Regions from separate parts of the Solwaraspora sp. WMMD1047 genome, predicted to be linked through region 3. Evidence: riboswitches for the same ligand, from Rfam matches in the RefSeq annotation. Region 3 holds a riboswitch; each other region holds the start of a gene.
What was found. A riboswitch is a leader RNA that binds a small molecule or an ion and turns the genes downstream of it on or off. The one in region 3 is predicted to bind cyclic di-AMP.

Region 1 (4,045 bases), 1.4 Mb from region 3:
GCACTGCTGCGCGCGGTGGTGGAGCGGCTGGCCGTTCTGGACCGCGCCGACTGGGCCCAGCTCGCCCCGCCCGGCGGACCATCCGCATCGCCCGGCGGGAGCCGGCCGGTGGCCGGGCTGGTCCCGGCGTTGGTGGACTTCGTGCGGCTGGCGCTGGCCGACGGGCGGGACCGCACGATGGCCCGGTACGCGCTCAGCCTGGAGGCGGCGGTCAACCCCGAACTCGCCGCCGAACTGGCCCGCGGCAGCGCCGAGATCCGCAGCTGGGCCACCCCGTGGCTGCGCGCCGCCGGCTCGACCGATCCGGACCTGCACTGCCGCCTGATGCTCGACTACCTCGACGGCGTCCTGCTGCACCAACTGGCCTACCGGGACCCGGACTTCGACCCCCGACCCGGCATCGAGACCATCCTCCGTGCCCTGCTCACCCGGTGATCGCAAAGGATCCGGTGCACGACAGCACACCGGATCCTCCGCGATCACGGATCAGTTCATCGACAGGTGTACGTGGTTGGTGTGGTCGCCGGACGGCGTGCCGTCGCCGTTGTACGCCCGCCAGCCGCTGCTCGGCAGCCAGATCTGCCGGAACCAGATCACATAGAGCACCCCGAGCCGACTCGCGTTGTTGACGAAGTACGCCGCCAGGTTGTTGCCGTAGGTGCGGTCACCGCCGGTGGCCGTACCCTCGAAGCCGTTCTTCTGGGCGGCGAAGTCGCACGCCTTGCCCTGCGGGTGCTCGCCCGAACCGCCGCTGCGGAAGCAGGAGACGAACCGCGTGAAGCCGGCCGCCTTGGCCTGCTTGAGGGCGTTGAGCGTCCGCGGGGTGATGCACCCCGAGGTGGTCGGGTCGTTGAGGCTGCAGGACTCGTTCGGGAACGAGCCGTCGGAGTTACGCGCCACGGCCCGGGCGCGGGCCGAGTTGGAGCCGCTGACCCCGCCGCTGGGGCCGCCGCTGCCGACCGCCGCCAGCGCCCGCTCGGCCTGCTGCTTGCGCTTGGCCATCACCTCGACCTGCTTCTTCTCCTCGGCGACCTCGGCGTCGATCGCCGCCTTCGCCCGGGTCTGCTGCTCCTTGGTCTCCTGGAGCTGACGCAGTTGCCGGTCCTCGTTCGCGGCCACCGAGTCGAGGGTGGCGGCCCGGTCCAGGAAACTGTCCGGTGAGTCGCTGGCCAGCAGCGCCGACACCGGCCCCAACCGCCCGGTGCGGTAGGCCCGGCCCGCCAGGTCGCCGAGCTTGCGGTTCTGCTCGGCGAGGTCGGTTTCGAGTTGCTTGAGCAGCTCGGTGAGCTGCTTCTGCCGCTCGGTCGACTTCTTCAGCGCGGCCTGCGCGTCGAGGAAGCCCTTGGACGCCTCCTGCAGCGCCTTGCGCAGGCTGTCCGAGCCGCCCTCGTCGAAGTCCTGCTGGGCGAGGACCGGGGCGGCGAGTGGTGTCGCGGGTCCGGCGGCGACCGCCGTGCCGGTGCTCACCAGGGTGGCCGCCAGGCCGACCGTGACGGCGGCGAACAGCCGGGCCGCCCATCGGGTGTTTCGGCGCGACGCGGGTCTGGCGGCCCGGCGCGCGTGCGCATGTCGTACGGATGCCAGTGCTGGCATTGCCACGTCCTTCCGTCAGCCGCCGACCGGGTTAGCTGACGGGTTCGGGACGGAAGATCCCTACCGCTTTCGCGGATACACCCCACGTACATGGTTCCCCGGCTCGCAGGACGCGATTAGGCGACGACCACCGCAGGCGCCGTGAGGGCGCCGCCCGGCGGCGGCCGTCGCCGAGCCTACCGGCTGTTATCCGGCTCTCTCAGGTGAGAAGGGGCGAATTAAGACGTAGCTAAGCCGGGCGGTGAGCGCCGTCACCAGGTCGTCGGGCCGCAGCCCCCGGGGGAGGTGCCCGGTTCGACCTGCAGGGTCGCGTGCTCGATGTGGAACTCCTCGGTCAGCGCCGACCGGGCCGCGGTGAGCACCGTGCCGACCTCGGCGTCGGGGTCGATGGTCAGGTGGGCCGAGGCCACCTCCATCCCCGAGGTCAGCGTCCACACGTGCAGGTCGTGCACGTCGGAGACGCCGGGTACGGCGCAGAGCCGGGACCGTACGGCCGGCACGTCGAGGTGCTCCGGCGCGGCCTGCACCAGGATGCGTACCGCGGCCCGGCCGAGCCGCCAGGTCCGGGGCAGGATGAACAGCCCGATCCCGACCGCGACCAGTGGGTCCGCCCACCACCATTGGGTGGTCGCGATCACCACGGCGGCCACGATCACCCCGACCGAGCCGAGCAGGTCACCGAGCACCTCCAGATACGCACCCCGCATGTTGATGTTGTCGCGGGCGCCGGACCGGAGCAGGGCGAAGGCCACGATGTTGGCGAGCAGGCCGGCGACCGCGACCACCAGCACCGGGCCGGCGGTCACCTCTGGTGGGTCGTCGAGGCGGCTCACCGCCTCGATCAGCACGTAGACCGCGACGCCGGAGAGCAGTACGGCGTTGGCGAGCGCGGCGAGCACCTCCAGCCGGTAGAGGCCGAAGGTCCGCTGCGGGTCACCCACCGCCCGGCGGGCCGCGGTGATCGCCGCCAGGGCCATCCCGATCCCGAGTACGTCGGTGAACATGTGCCCGGCGTCGGAGAGCAGTGCCAGCGAGCCGGTGAGCAGGGCGGTGACCGCCTCGACGAGCATCAGGGCGGCGAGCAGCCCGAACGCGGCCCAGAGCCGACCCCGGTGCTGGTCGGCGGCCCGCGAGGCGGCCCCGCCGTGGTCATGACCTGCGCCCACGCTCACACCATCCTCGATCAGGCCGACTCGGTCCAACGTATGCTGACATTGCTATGTATGCAACTGTGAGTGCGGTCACCCGGCTGGCCCTGGCATCATCGGAACCGGCCCGCAACGAAACCCGTAGATGCCTGCCGACCCCGGGCCCGAAGGGACTGCGATCATGCGTCACCGCGGACGCAACCTGCCGGTCAACCGCCGCACGCTGCTGATCACCACCGCCCTCGCCGTCACCGCCGCCGGACTGCCGGCCGCCCCGGCCGCCGGAGCCCCGGCCATCACCGGGCCGGTCTTTCCCGACAGCTTCCCGCTGCCACCCGGTTTCCAGCCGGAGGGGATCGCGATCGGCTCCTCGCCGTACGCCTTCTTCGGCTCCCGGGCCACCGGCGCGATCTACCGCGCCAGCCTGGTCACCGGCCGGGGCGAGATCATCAACCCGGGACCGGGTACGCCCTCCCTCGGCCTCAAGATCGACAAGCGGCTGCGGCTCTTCGTCGCCGGCGGGACCGGCGGCGACGCCCGGGTCATCCACGCCCGCACCGGCGAGCTGCTGGCCAGCTACCGGCTCGCCGACGGGGCCAGCTTCGTCAACGACGTCGTCCTGACGCCGGGCGGGGCCTGGTTCACCGACTCGACGAACCCGGTGCTCTACCGGCTGCCGCTGGACCGGGCCGGCCGGCTGCCCGGCCCGGACGGCGTCGTCCGGGTGCCGCTCACCGGCGACATCGCCTACGGCACCGGGATCAACGCCAACGGCATCGTCCGGACCCCCGACGGCACCGGCCTGCTGATCGTGCAGTCCGGCACCGGCCTGCTGTTCCGGGTCGACCCGCGCACCGGGCTGACCCGCACCGTCGACCTCGGCGGGGAGTTGCTGACAAACGGCGACGGCCTGCTGCTCGACGGGTGGACCCTCTACGTGGTCCAGAACCGGATCAACACCGTCGCCGTGCTCGGCCTGGACCGGGCCGGCACCCGCGGCCGGCTGCTGACCCGCCGGACCGACCCCAGGTTCGACGTGCCGACCACGGTGGCCGCCTACGGCCGGCGGCTCTACCTGCCGAACGCCCGCTTCTCCACCCCGCCGACCCCCACCACCGAGTACGACGTCATCGCGATCCCTCGGCACTGAGCCCGACTGTCGCCCGCCGGGAGCGCCGGCGATCGACCCCGCCGGAAGCTCCCGGCCCCGCCAGCTATCGGACGTCGACCGTGGTCAGGCGCTGGGTGGCCCGGGACAGGGCGACGTAGAGGGTCCGTACCCCGGCCTCCGAATCGGCGCGGAT
Region 2 (4,045 bases), 560 kb from region 3:
GGGCCGCCCGACGCACGGCGTGGATCGCGGCCAGCGCCATCCCGATGCCGAGGACATCGGTGAACATGTGCCCGGCATCGGACAGCAACGCCAGCGACCCGGTCAGCAGGCCGCCGACAACCTCGATCACCATGAACACAGCCAGTAGGGCGAATGCCGTCCACAGCCGGCCCAGGTGTTTCTCACCCGCGCTGCGCGCTGCGTGATCGTGCCCGGCGCCCATCGATTCCTCCCGACCTTGCTTCCGACGACCCCGTCAACGTATGCGTACATTGCAATAAGTGCAACGGGCGGAGCTGTCGCTCAGACAGGCGTAGCCCGGATCCGCGGGTCGCCGCCAGCGCCGTTCACGCTGGCCGGGGTGACGACACGGCGGTCGGGTCGGCGGCGGCGCGATCGTGTCGTAACCTGTCGGCATGAACCGAACCGGCGGACCGCGTGCTCGTGCCGCGCTGCCGCCGTGGTTGACCGCCGTGCTCGCGTTGACCGCAGTGGCGCTGCTACACGCTGTGCAGTGCGCGTCCGGTGCCGCGGCGCCGTTGCTGGCGACGTCGACCCTGCATCAGGTGGCGGTCAGCATCGACGGGCATGGGGCCGCGACCTCGGCCATGCCGGTCGGGGCGGCCACGGCCGTGTCGGTCAGTGCGTCGACGGGCTCCGGAGTGCAGGTCGACACCGGTCAGGGTGCCGGGCACAGCGAGATGCCGTGCGGACCAGGGCTGGCCGCCGGGACATGCCTGATGTTGCTGGTGAGCGCCGCGGTCGGCCTGCTGGCACGCGGGCGGCCGGGCTGGTCGTCGCCCGTCGTCGACGAGTTTCGGACCCTTGCTGGGTTCACCCGGTGGCGGGCGTCGCCGGACCTGGCGCAGCTGTGCGTGCTGCGTACGTGATCGACTCCACCGGCATCGACTCCACCGGCGCGTAGCCCGCGTTCGAGGTCGTACGCCTGAGCCCGCCCGGCCCTGCTGGGGCAGTTTCTCGGGAGCGTGGCCAGGGCCACGAGACCAGCGGGCGCTGGCCGATCCCGCGTGTCCTGTCCGCGGCCGCCGCGCCCGGTGGCGCGCGGAACCACGCGACGACGACATGGTTGCCGCGTCGAGTCCGGACCCCGCACGCGAGCCGTCCGTGGATACAGCCGGTGGCCCCCGGAGGCCACCCGTGGCCGAGAAAACAGCCTGCACGTCCACCCCTTCGAGTCAGAGGAGGACGAGCCCATGCGAGGGCCTCGTCACCGACACACCCACCGAGGCCAACCCGGGTACGCCGCGGCATTGTCGACGCGCATTGGAGCCGACATACGCGGCCCGGCCGCCGTCCGGCGGTCATCGCCAACGGCGCCGACCGGCCGTCCGGAGCGATCATGATCCCGGCGGACGCCCACCCGGTCCCCCCGCAGGCCCGGAACCCACACCCACAGTCAACACAACCTCACCCTCTTAATCATGAATTAGAAACATCTATCACTATTGATCATCGACTCACATCACCGACGGTTACCTCCGACGCGCGCCGGACGGCGCCTGTCGAACCGCCGCCCAATCGCCGTCTTCGGCGAGCCGGGGAACCACGCCCGTGGGGTGAATCCGCGTTCGCGGTAGGGATCACTTCCATCCCGAACCCGTCAGCTAACCCGGTCGGCGGCCATCGGAAGGGAGAATGGTGACCACGCCCCCGAACAGGTGGCTCACAGCCACCCTGGCCGTCCTGGCCACCGCCGCGCTGCTGGCGGCCCCGCTCGGCTCCCAGGCTGCCGCGGCGCAGCCCAACGGCAACGCCACCGCCGACGAGGACGGGCCGCCCCCACTGCTGCGCGACGTACTCGACCAGGCCGGACGGACCTACCTGGACGCCAAGGCCAAACTCGACCAGTCCACCAAGCGCCAACTGATCCTCAACCTCGAGCTGCGACGGGCCGAGAACCGGCTGGCGAAACTCGCCCCGCAGGTCGAGCAGATCGCCGCCCGGTCCTACCGGACCGGCCGGATCGGCGCGGCCGCGATGCTACTCAACAGCGCCTCACCTGACTCGTTCCTCGACCGGGCCGCAACTCTCGACGAACTCAACATGGTCAACGGCAAACGGGTCGCCGAGCTCGCCCAGGCCGTCGACGACGCCGCCCGGGCCAAGGACGCCATCGACGCCGAAGTCCGCGACCAACGCAAGCAGGTCGCCGTGATGAACGCCCAGAAACGGGAGGCGGAGAATGCCCTCGCCCTGGTCGGCGGGCGGTCCCTCACCGCCGGGTTCGTCGCGGCCACCTCACCGGTCGCCCGGGCGGCGCCGCGCACCAGCAGTGGCGGATGGCCGAACGAATCGTGCAGCCAGGACGACCCCACCACCGCGGGTTGCGTCACCCCCCGCACGCTGCACGCCTACAAGGAGACCAAACGAGCCGGCTTCGACCGGTTCGTCGGCTGCCACCGGTCCGGCGGTCCGTTCGAGCACCCCAAGGGCCGCGCCTGCGACTGGTCCCTCCGCAACAGCGGTTTCACCCCCGCCCGCACCCAGAACGAACGCACCTACGGCAACAATCTCACCGCGTTCCTGGTCCGCAACGCCGACCGCCTCGGCATCCTCTACGTCATCTGGAACCGCCAGATCTGGCTACCCGCCACCGGCTGGAGGTCATACAGCGGGGCCAGCGACCACACCGACCACGTCCACATGTCCATGCTCTGACCCGGCCGCCCCGGTGTGCACCCGCGCACCGGGGCGGCCGTGGCACCAGACCAGGCGACCTCCGGTCACGACCCCCAGGTAAATCCCACCATCACGACGGTCGACCACGACCACGAGAAATGACCCGCCGGAAGGGACCATCGGAAAATGACGGTACGCAGAAGTGCTCGACTCGCCACCGTGCTGACGACGTTCACACTGGCAGCGACCGTGGCCACGCCGGGCTGGGCGCATGTCGAAGTAAGCGCCGACAAACCACAGGCGGGCGCCCGCGACGTCACCCTCACCTTTGTCGGCGAAGCCGAGTCCACCACCGCGGGAATCACGTCCGAACGTGTCGTCCTGCCCGCCGGCCTGAAACCCCAGGACGTGACCCTCGCCCGCGCACCCAAAGGATGGGAACTCAGCCCCAACCAGGACGGATTCACCGTGGCCGGGCCCGCCCTGCCCGTCGGCGACGACGTCACGTTCGCTGTCACCGTTGCTCAACTACCCCCCGACGCCGTAACCCTCGCCTTCAAAACCGTCGAGACCTACGAAAACGGCAAAGTGTCCCGATGGATCGAGATCCCCACCGCGGGCGACCAGGAACCGGACAATCCCGCCCCCGTCCTGTCCATCCGCCCGGCCGCCACACCACAACCCGAACCCACCACCGCCGCACCCACCGCCACGACACCCACCATCGCGACGACACCGCCGCCGGCCGCCGCACCCGCCGGCGACGACTCCGCCACCGGGGCGGGCGGGCCACTACTCGCCGGCTTCGGCATCCTCGCGGTGATCCTCGCGGCAGTCGCCGCCGTGGCCGTCCGACGCCGCCGGACACCGCGATAGCCGCAAGACCGTCCGAGGAAGCATGGGCGATCATCGGTACACCAGTGGCCGAATGTGAGTCCTCGGAGCGAGATCCGCGACCTGCGCGAACTCCGGCGCTACCTGGAGCGTTTCTCAGCCCTGCTCACCCAGGCCACCCGAATGCCAATCACCGTCAGCACCGACGTCAACCGCCGGCCGAAGGTGCTCGCCTACGCTACCGACCTGAGGCGCTGGCACGGCTGGCAGAAGGACGCCATCGACGGGCTCCGCACTCCGTCTGAACCGTCGGGGCGGTCTTCACCAGAAGGTCACTTCTCGGCTGCGTGGCGGCAGGAGCAGCCGGGTTCGCATCCGCAGGCATCGCCTGTGGCAGTTGAACCGGCTGGGGCTTCCGGGATGGTCAGCGGTGCGGTCAACGGGACGGCGCAGCAGCTGTCGCCGCGCCAAGCCTCGCGGCCTTCCTTGACCGCGACACCTGCGATGACCAGGGCGGCGATGGGGTCGGCCCAGGACCACCCGAACAGGCTGTTGACCGCCAGGCCGGCTA
Region 3 (4,045 bases):
CCGTAGCCGGCGGCCTCCTGGGCGGCCACCGGGTGCAGCAGCTCTCCCAGCTCGTCGACCAACCAGCGCAGTGTTTCCGGCCCGCGTGAGTTGGCGATCCCCACCTGATGGCCGGCTTCCACGAAGAGCCGGGCCAGCGCCGCGCCGACCTGGCCCGCGCCGATGACGCCGATCCGCATGCCACACCTCCGGTGTCTCAGGCCCTGGCCGGCAGCCGTTCGACGAACCAGCCGGCGGCGGCGTCGGCGACCTGTCCGAGGGTGCCCGGCTCCTCGAACAGATGACCGGCGCCGGGAATCGTGCGCAGTTCGACCGGACCGGACAGCATCGGCATCGCCGCCTGGTTGAGCTGCCGGACCTGCTCGTCGTCCCCGCCGACCAGCAGCAGGGTCGCGGCCCGTACGCCGGTCAGGGCCGCACCCGCCAGATCCGGCCGACCGCCGCGGGACACCACCGCCGGCACCGTCATCGGCCGGGCCGCCGCGGTGACCAGTGCCGCGGCCGCTCCGGTGCTGGCGCCGAAGAGCCCGATCGGGCCGGGGACGGTCGGCCCGGCGGCGGTCACCAGCCAGTCGAGCACGCCGGTCAACCGGTCGGCGAGCAGCCCGATGTCGAACCGCAGCCGGCCGTCCCGGCTGTCCTGCCGGGCCTCTTCCTCGGTCAACAGGTCCACCAGGACGGTCGCCAGGCCGCGCCCGTTCAACACCTGCGCCACGGCCAGGTTGCGTGGGCTACGTCGGGAACTGCCACTGCCGTGCGCGAAGAGCACCGTCCCGACCGCCGGCTCCGGGCTCCGCACGTCGGCGTCGAGCTGGTCCGGTCCGACCGGCACGGTCGTCCCGGTCACCGTCACTTCCATCCGCCCCGGATACCCGGCCGGTGTCGTTCCAAGCCCGGCCGGTGCCGATCCGGCCGGCATTCCTGGTCCGGGGGTGTTTGTGGGCGGTGTCGGCGGGAACGCGGCTGCCGGACCCGATCGGTCCGCCCTCGACGCGCCGACCGGTCGGCCGGCCGGCAGCGCCGGGTATCCCCGGCCCCGACGTGGGCCCAGCAACGAGGTGAGGGTGGTCCCATGACCCGCCGAAACTCCACCGGACCGAAGCAGCACCGGGACAGGGCAGGACGACCGGACGGCACCGATTCGGCCGGCAACGGGAAGGACCGCCGGAACCGGCCCGGCCAGGACCAGCCGGACCACGACTGGGCGGACGACGCGGCTCAGGCGCGCACCGCCGACGACCCACGGCGGGTAACCCCGCATGACCGTTCCGGAGTGCCGTCGACCGGCGACTCACGCTGAGCGGTTAGTCGGTAGCAAAAGGACACCACATCAATCCGGAATGCTACCCAAAGTTGTTGTCAGGTAACGCGTTTCCCCAGCGAAAACAGCACCTTTGCGTTCTCTCCCGCCAATGCGTGTAGATCCGGTAAGCTGGCCGCGGTCTCCGCCCGGTGGCGCCCCTCGGTGCCGGTGGGGACCGCCGCCTAATCGCCGACAAGGCGAGCCGGGGAACCAGGTAGGTGGGGTGAATCCGCAGTAGCGGTAGGGGTTGTTCCGTCCCGAACCCGTCAGCTAACTCGGTAGGCGGCCGCATGGGAGGAACGTGAATGACGGTATCAACACGTCAGCGGTTCCCGCTGGCCATGGCTCTGCTCGCCGCCATCGGCGTGCTGGCCGGCGCCGCACTCAGTCCCGGTAACGCCGCGGCACAGGAGTCCGGCGAACCGGGCGGCGAAGGTGGCACGCCACTGCTGCGCGACGTCCTCGAGTCCACCGGTCGCGGCTTCGTGGAGGCGAAGAACGCGGTGGCCAAGTCGCAGGAGCGGCAACTGAAGCTCACCCTGGAACTGCGCCGGGTCGAGCAGCGGATCGCGGACCTCGAACCCGAGGTGGCGCAGGTCGCAAGCAACTCCTACAAGACCGGTCGCATCGGACCGGCGATGCTGCTGCTCAACAGCGCGTCACCGGACGACTTCCTGGAGCGGGCCCAGAACCTCGACCTGATGGCGATGCGCGACAACAGCAAGCTGCGCGAGCTCAACGAGGCGCTGGAGCAGGCCACCCGGGCGAAGGCGGCGATCGACGCCGAGGTGGCCGAGGAGAAGAAGCAGCTCGCCATCATGACGAAGCAGAAGCGGGAAGCCGAGAAGGCGCTCGCTCTGGTCGGCGGCGCGGTCACCGGCGGCTTCGTGGTGGCCACCTCCCCGGTGGCCCGGCAGGCACCACGCAACCGGGACGGATCCTGGCCGCCGCAGTCCTGCAACCAGAACGACCCCACCACCTCGGGGTGCATCACCCCGCGTACGCTGCACGCGCTGAAGGAGACCAAGCGCGCCGGGTTCGACCGGTTCGTGTCGTGCTTCCGCTCGGGCGGTCCGTTCGAGCACCCCAAGGGCCGGGCCTGCGACTTCTCGCCGCAGCGGAGCGGTTTCGGCGGGGACGCGACAGGTGCGGCCAAGACCTACGGGAACAACCTCACCGCGTTCCTGGTCCGCAACGCCGACAAGCTCGGGGTGCTCTACGTGATCTGGTACCGGCAGATCTGGACTCCCTCAGCGGGTTGGCGGGCGTACAGTGCGGCGTTCGGCGACCCGTCCAGCGACCACACGAACCACGTACACCTGTCCCTGCTGTAGCCGGCGGGCGAGAGCGTCCAGAAGCGACAGACGCCTACCGGCCCCGGGAGTTCCCGGGGCCGGTAGGCGTTTCGTCAGGGCCGGTCGGCGAAGCGTTGGGCCGGCGCCCGGCCGCGCGGCTGCTCCGGCGCCGGTCCCACCGGCGGGCAGGGCGGGTTGGCCAGCGTCACCGGCTCGGCCGCGGTGACCACCGCCACCTCGCCGTGGTGGCGGATCTCGATCGACGACTCCGCGCCACCGTTGCGCAGCGTGTAGGTGCTCTCGTCGCGGCGTACGTCCACCCGCAGCCGCAGGCCGTGCCACATCAGCGCGAACTCCAGCCGGTTGATCCGGCTGGGCAGCCGGGGCGCGAACGAGAGCACCGCGTCATGGTCACGCAGTCCACCGAGCCCGGCGACCAGCGCGATCCACGCGCCGGCCAGCGACGCGACGTGCACCCCGTCGCGGGTGTTGCGGTTGATGTCGTGCAGGTCCATCAACGCCGCCTCGCCCAGGTAGTCGTGGGCGAGCTCCAGGTGACCGACCTCGGCGGCGATGACCGCCTGGGTGCACGCCGACAGTGACGAGTCGCGCACGGTGCGGCGCTCGTAGTAGGCGAAGTTGCGGGCCTTCTGCTCGGCGGTGAAGGCGTCCCCCCGCCAGTGCATCGCCAGCACCAGGTCGGCCTGCTTGACCACCTGCTTGCGGTACAGGTCGAAGTACGGGTAGTTGAGCAGCAGCGGATACCGCTCCGGCGGGGTGCTCTCGAAGTCCCACTCCTGGTAGCGGGTGAACCCCTCCACCTGCGGGTGTACGCCCAGTTCCTCGTCGTACGGGATGTGCATCGCCGCGGCGGCGTCCCGCCAGGCCGCGGTCTCCTCGTCGTCCACCCCCAACCGCCAGGCCTCGTCGCCGTGCCGGGTTACCGCCTCGGCCGCCGCGATCAGGTTCCGCTGCGCCATCAGGTTGGTGTAGACGTTGTCGTTCTTGACCGAGGTGTACTCGTCCGGTCCGGTCACCCCGTCCAGGTGGAACCGGCCGTGCCGGTCGTGGTGGCCGAGCGACCGCCACAGCCGGGCGGTCTCGACCAGCAGCCGCAGCCCGACCTCCCGTTCGAAGTCCAGGTCGCCGGTGGCCTGCACGTACCGGCGCACCGCGTCGGCGATGTCGGCGGCGATGTGGAACGCGGCGGTGCCGGCCGGCCAGTAGCCCGAGCATTCCTGGCCGCGGATCGTCCGCCAGGGGAAGGCGGCGCCGCCCAGGTCGAGGGTCTTGGCCCGCTCGTGCGCGAGATCCAGGGTCGAATGCCGCCAGCGCAGCGCCGAGGCGACCGCCGAGGGCAGGGTGTAGGTGAGCACCGGAAGCACGAACGTCTCGGTGTCCCAGAAGACGTGCCCGTCGTAGCCGGGGCCGGTCAGGCCCTTCGCCG
Region 4 (4,045 bases), 1.0 Mb from region 3:
GGCGCGGGCGGTGCCCGGATGTGGATGGAGGAGCGCATCGGCAAGCGGATCAACGTCGAACGGGTCGAGGAGGCCATCTCCACCGGCGCGAAGACGGTGGCCGTCGGCTGCCCGTTCTGCTACACGATGCTCGGCGACGGGGTGACCGGCAAGGGCGCCGACGGCGAGGTCGAGGTGGTCGACGTGGCGACGGTGCTGCTCCGGTCGGTCCAGCCGCAGGCGTAGCCGCTCAGCTGCTGCTGGTCGCGGCGACGGTGGTCGCGGTGCTGATCGCCACCATCATCGCGGCCTGCGCCTCCTCGATGGCGCGTTTGGTCGCGGCGCTGGCCCAGTCGCCCTCGGCGATCCGCGTCAGCCGCTCCTTGACCCGGTCCCGGGGCAGGTCCCTGAACACCTTCTTGTCCAGCCCGACCGCCCGGAGCAGCCCGCAGAGCGCGGCGAGTCGCGGCTCGACCGGTCCGTCGCCGGTCACGGCCGCGGCGAGCCGCTGCCGCAGGTCCGTCTCCACCGGCGGCTGCACCCCGTGCGGGGCCGGATAGCGGGTACGCGGAAAGACCCAGAGCACCTTGTCCCGCTCGCGGCGCAGGATGCCGGAATCAACCAACCGGTCCAGCACCCGTTCGTCCAGGCCGTTGCCCAGCCGGTTGACCCAGTGCTTCGGCGAGCGCGGCTTCTTCGCCTCGCCGATCCGGCGCAGCGCGTCGTCAAGCAGCGGCTCGCCGGTCGGGGCCGGGTCCGTCACGGTCACCTTCTTGTCGGCCACGTCGACCCGCCCGGCGAGCGTCAGGTCGAGCAGCACCGAGCCGCCGAGCCCGTGCGAGAGGGCCGGATTGCTCAGCTCGGCGGTTCCCTCGTCGTTGTAGACGAGCAGCAGCAGTTCCTCCGCGAGCGTCAGCGTCGACATGATCCGACCGTATCCGGGCCGCCACGAGACCGCATCAGGACCGGAATCCGATGTCTTGATTCGGCATCAAAGCTTCCCTATTGTGGGGCACCGACCGCTGTGGCACGTCGCCCTTCGTCCCCCTCCGAAAGGCGCCCGCGGTCGGTAACAGAGGAGTCGCTGCCAGTGGCACTTGTGCCCTTTCAACGTCGTACCCCTGATCCTGTGCCCGCCGGTCGCCCCCGCCGGTCCCGCGCCGTTTTCGGCGCGCTGGCACTCGCCGCGCTGGTCTGTGTCGGTCTGCTGCCCGCGACACCGGCCACGGCCGCACCTTCGATCGAGGAGATCGAGGCGCAGCTCGACAAGCAGTGGGAGCAGCTCGAACCGACCATCGAGCAGTTCAACAAGGTACGCAGTCAGTTGCGCTCGAACCAGAAGAAGTCCGCCGACCTGGCGGAGAAGATCGAGCCGCTGGCGCTGCAGGCTGAGCTGTCGATGAACAAGATGAGCCGGCTCGCGTCCCGCTACTACAAGACCGGCCCCGGTTCCGACCTGAACGCGTTGCTGGTCACCGGCTCGGCCAGCACCCTGACCGACCAGCTCGCGCTGCTGGACCGGCTGGCTCGCGACGAGCAGGAGCAGATCGCCGCGGTGGTCGCGGCCCGCGACAAGTACGACGCGGAGAAGCGCAAGCTGGACGACCTGATCGAGCAGCAGCGCAAGCAGGACGCCGAGCTGGCCGCGAAGAAGAAGCAGATCGACGCGGAGATGAAGCGGCTGGAGCAGTTGCGGCTCACCGCGGCCGGCTACACCGGCTCCGGCGCGGCACAGCGGATCGGGCCCTGCCCCGCCACGTACATCGGCGGACCGGCCGGTGTCGCGGTGCGGACCGCGTGCGCCCAGATCGGCAAGCCGTACGTGTGGGGTGCCACCGGTCCAAGTTCGTTCGACTGTTCCGGCCTGACCCAGTACGCGTGGGGCAAGGCCGGCGTATCGCTGACACATTTCACCGGTGCGCAGTGGAATCAGGGCAGTACGGTGAGTCGCGCGAATGCTCGACCGGGAGATCTGGTCTTCTTCTACAGTGACCTGCACCACGTCGGGCTGTATGTCGGAAACGGCATCATGGTGCACGCGCCGCGCTCCGGGACACCGGTGCAGATGCAGCAGATCGACGCAATGCCGATCGCGGGCTTCAAACGCGTCGGCTGAAAGTTCCATAGCCGAAAAGCCCGCCCGACCGTGGCGGGCTTTTCGGACTTTCCGGCCGGATAATGCAACTGTCCGCAGTCGACCATCTACGCAACGAATCGATTGACATCAAGGGTTGCGCTGCGATAACGGCTTTCCCTACTCTGGGGTGCCGTCGAGTCGGCAGCAGGTCGCCCAGCCGGGCGGCATCGGCTCGACACCGCCGAATCGTCGCCAGGCGAACCGGGGACCCACGAAGTCCGGGGTGAATCCGCGAACCTGCGGTAGGGCGCTTTCCTTCCCGCCCGAACCCGTCAGCTAACCCGGTAGGCGGTCACGGAAGAAGGAGTACCGACTCCGGTGGCAACCCCTGCCCCGCGGTCGCGACCCGCTCCGGTGGCCCAGGCCGCCGCCCGGTCCCGCCCGCGCCGCTGGTCCCTGATCACACCCGTGCTCGCCACGGTCGCCGGCCTCACCGTCGCCCTCTTCGGCGCCGCCCCGGCCGCCGCCCAGCCATCGGTTCCCGAGATCGAGAAGCAGATCGACGAGGCGTGGAACTCGCTTGAGCCGATCATCGAACGGCACAACGCCACCCGCCAGGACCTGGCCGTCAAGAAGAAGCAGGTCGCCGCGCTCAACAAGAAGATCGAGCCGCTGCAGTTGCAGATCGACCTGGCGATGAACCGGGTCGGCGACTTCGCCGTCGAGGCGTACAAGGACAACCGGGCGTCGGCGTTGAACGCGGTGCTGGCCACCGGCTCGCCAAGCAACCTGATGGACCAGCTCACGGTGCTGGACCAGTTCGCCCGGCGGCAGCAGCAGGACGTGCAGACCGTCGTCGAGCTCAAGAACAAGTACGCCGCCGAGAAGGCCCCGCTGGACGCGCTCGTCGCGGAGCTGACCAAGACCGAGGCGGAACTGGCCAAGAAGAAGAAGCAGATCGACGCCGAGGTGGACAAGTTGCAGGAGATGCGGCTGACCGCGTACGGCAACGGGTCGGCCGGTCCGTTGCGGCCGGCGCCCTGCCCGGCCACCTACCCGGGCGGGAAGGCCGGCGTCGCCGTCAAGTTCGCCTGTGCCCAGATCGGCAAGCCCTACTACTGGGGTTCGTCCGGGCCGAACTCGTACGACTGCTCCGGTCTGATGCTGGCCGCCTGGGCGGAGGCCGGCGTGGGTCTGCCGCACAACGCCGCGAAGCAGCGCCAGGCCGTGCCGAGTGTCAGCCGGGCCAACCTGCGCCCCGGTGACCTGGTCTTCTACTACGCCGACCTGCATCACGTCGGGATGTATGTCGGCAACGGCTGGGTGGTGCACGCCCCTCAGGCGGGCGAACCGGTGAAGATGAAGAAGGTCGACACCTCCCCGATCCACAGCTACGGCCGACCGGGCTGACGTCTCGCGGATGCTGGCCGGCCACCACGCGTCAGCGGGTGGTCGGCCAGACCCGCCAGTTGCGCCAGGCGCGGCTCGGCGTCGGCCCCCGCTGGCCCTGGTAGCGCGACCCGTAGATGGCCGAGCCGTACGGGTGCTCGGCCGGTGAGGCGAGCCGGAAGATGCAGAGCTGGCCGATCTTCATGCCCGGCCAGAGCGTGATCGGCAGATTCGCCACGTTTGACAGCTCCAGCGTGACGTGGCCGGAGAAGCCCGGGTCGATGAAGCCGGCGGTCGAGTGGGTGAGCAGGCCGAGCCGGCCGAGGCTCGACTTCCCCTCCAGCCGGCCGGCGAGCTGATCGCCCAGCGAGATCACTTCAAGCGTGGAGGCGAGCACGAACTCGCCCGGGTGCAGCACGAAGGGTTCGCCGTCGGGTACCTCGACCACCGAGGTCAGGTCGTCCTGCTGCACGGCCGGGTCGATGTGCGTGTAGAGGTGGTTGTTGAAGACCCGGAACAGCCGGTCCAGCCGGACGTCGATGCTCGACGGCTGCACCAGTTCGGGTTCGAACGGGTCGAGTGCCAGCGTGCCGGCCTTGA

Region 1: another riboswitch for cyclic di-AMP. It lies ahead of O7627_RS24700 (hypothetical protein); the one in region 3 lies ahead of O7627_RS31225 (hypothetical protein).
Region 2: another riboswitch for cyclic di-AMP. It lies ahead of O7627_RS33640 (hypothetical protein); the one in region 3 lies ahead of O7627_RS31225 (hypothetical protein).
Region 4: another riboswitch for cyclic di-AMP. It lies ahead of O7627_RS35750 (NlpC/P60 family protein); the one in region 3 lies ahead of O7627_RS31225 (hypothetical protein).

The regions. Positions count from the first base shown of each region.
Region 1 is NZ_JARUBL010000001.1:5,415,423-5,419,467, reverse strand. Features, by position in the region: gene O7627_RS24705 (TetR/AcrR family transcriptional regulator) at 1-435, shown strand, start outside; gene O7627_RS24700 (hypothetical protein) at 487-1,593, opposite strand; cyclic di-AMP (ydaO/yuaA leader) riboswitch at 1,598-1,726, opposite strand; gene O7627_RS24695 (cation diffusion facilitator family transporter) at 1,845-2,759, opposite strand; gene O7627_RS24690 (superoxide dismutase) at 2,923-3,891, shown strand; gene O7627_RS24685 (AAA family ATPase) at 3,956-4,045, opposite strand, start outside.
Region 2 is NZ_JARUBL010000001.1:7,370,298-7,374,342, forward strand. Features, by position in the region: gene O7627_RS33630 (cation diffusion facilitator family transporter) at 1-223, opposite strand, end outside; gene O7627_RS33635 (hypothetical protein) at 417-890, shown strand; cyclic di-AMP (ydaO/yuaA leader) riboswitch at 1,523-1,656, shown strand; gene O7627_RS33640 (hypothetical protein) at 1,660-2,679, shown strand; gene O7627_RS33645 (DUF1775 domain-containing protein) at 2,860-3,516, shown strand; gene O7627_RS33650 (cation transporter) at 3,807-4,045, opposite strand, start outside.
Region 3 is NZ_JARUBL010000001.1:6,813,800-6,817,844, forward strand. Features, by position in the region: gene O7627_RS31215 (NAD(P)-binding domain-containing protein) at 1-179, opposite strand, end outside; gene O7627_RS31220 (hydrolase) at 197-859, opposite strand; cyclic di-AMP (ydaO/yuaA leader) riboswitch at 1,473-1,605, shown strand; gene O7627_RS31225 (hypothetical protein) at 1,609-2,637, shown strand; gene O7627_RS31230 (glycoside hydrolase family 65 protein) at 2,712-4,045, opposite strand, start outside.
Region 4 is NZ_JARUBL010000001.1:7,833,968-7,838,012, reverse strand. Features, by position in the region: gene O7627_RS35765 ((Fe-S)-binding protein) at 1-225, shown strand, start outside; gene O7627_RS35760 (GPP34 family phosphoprotein) at 230-904, opposite strand; gene O7627_RS35755 (NlpC/P60 family protein) at 1,109-2,095, shown strand; cyclic di-AMP (ydaO/yuaA leader) riboswitch at 2,286-2,422, shown strand; gene O7627_RS35750 (NlpC/P60 family protein) at 2,435-3,466, shown strand; gene dcd (dCTP deaminase) at 3,498-4,045, opposite strand, start outside.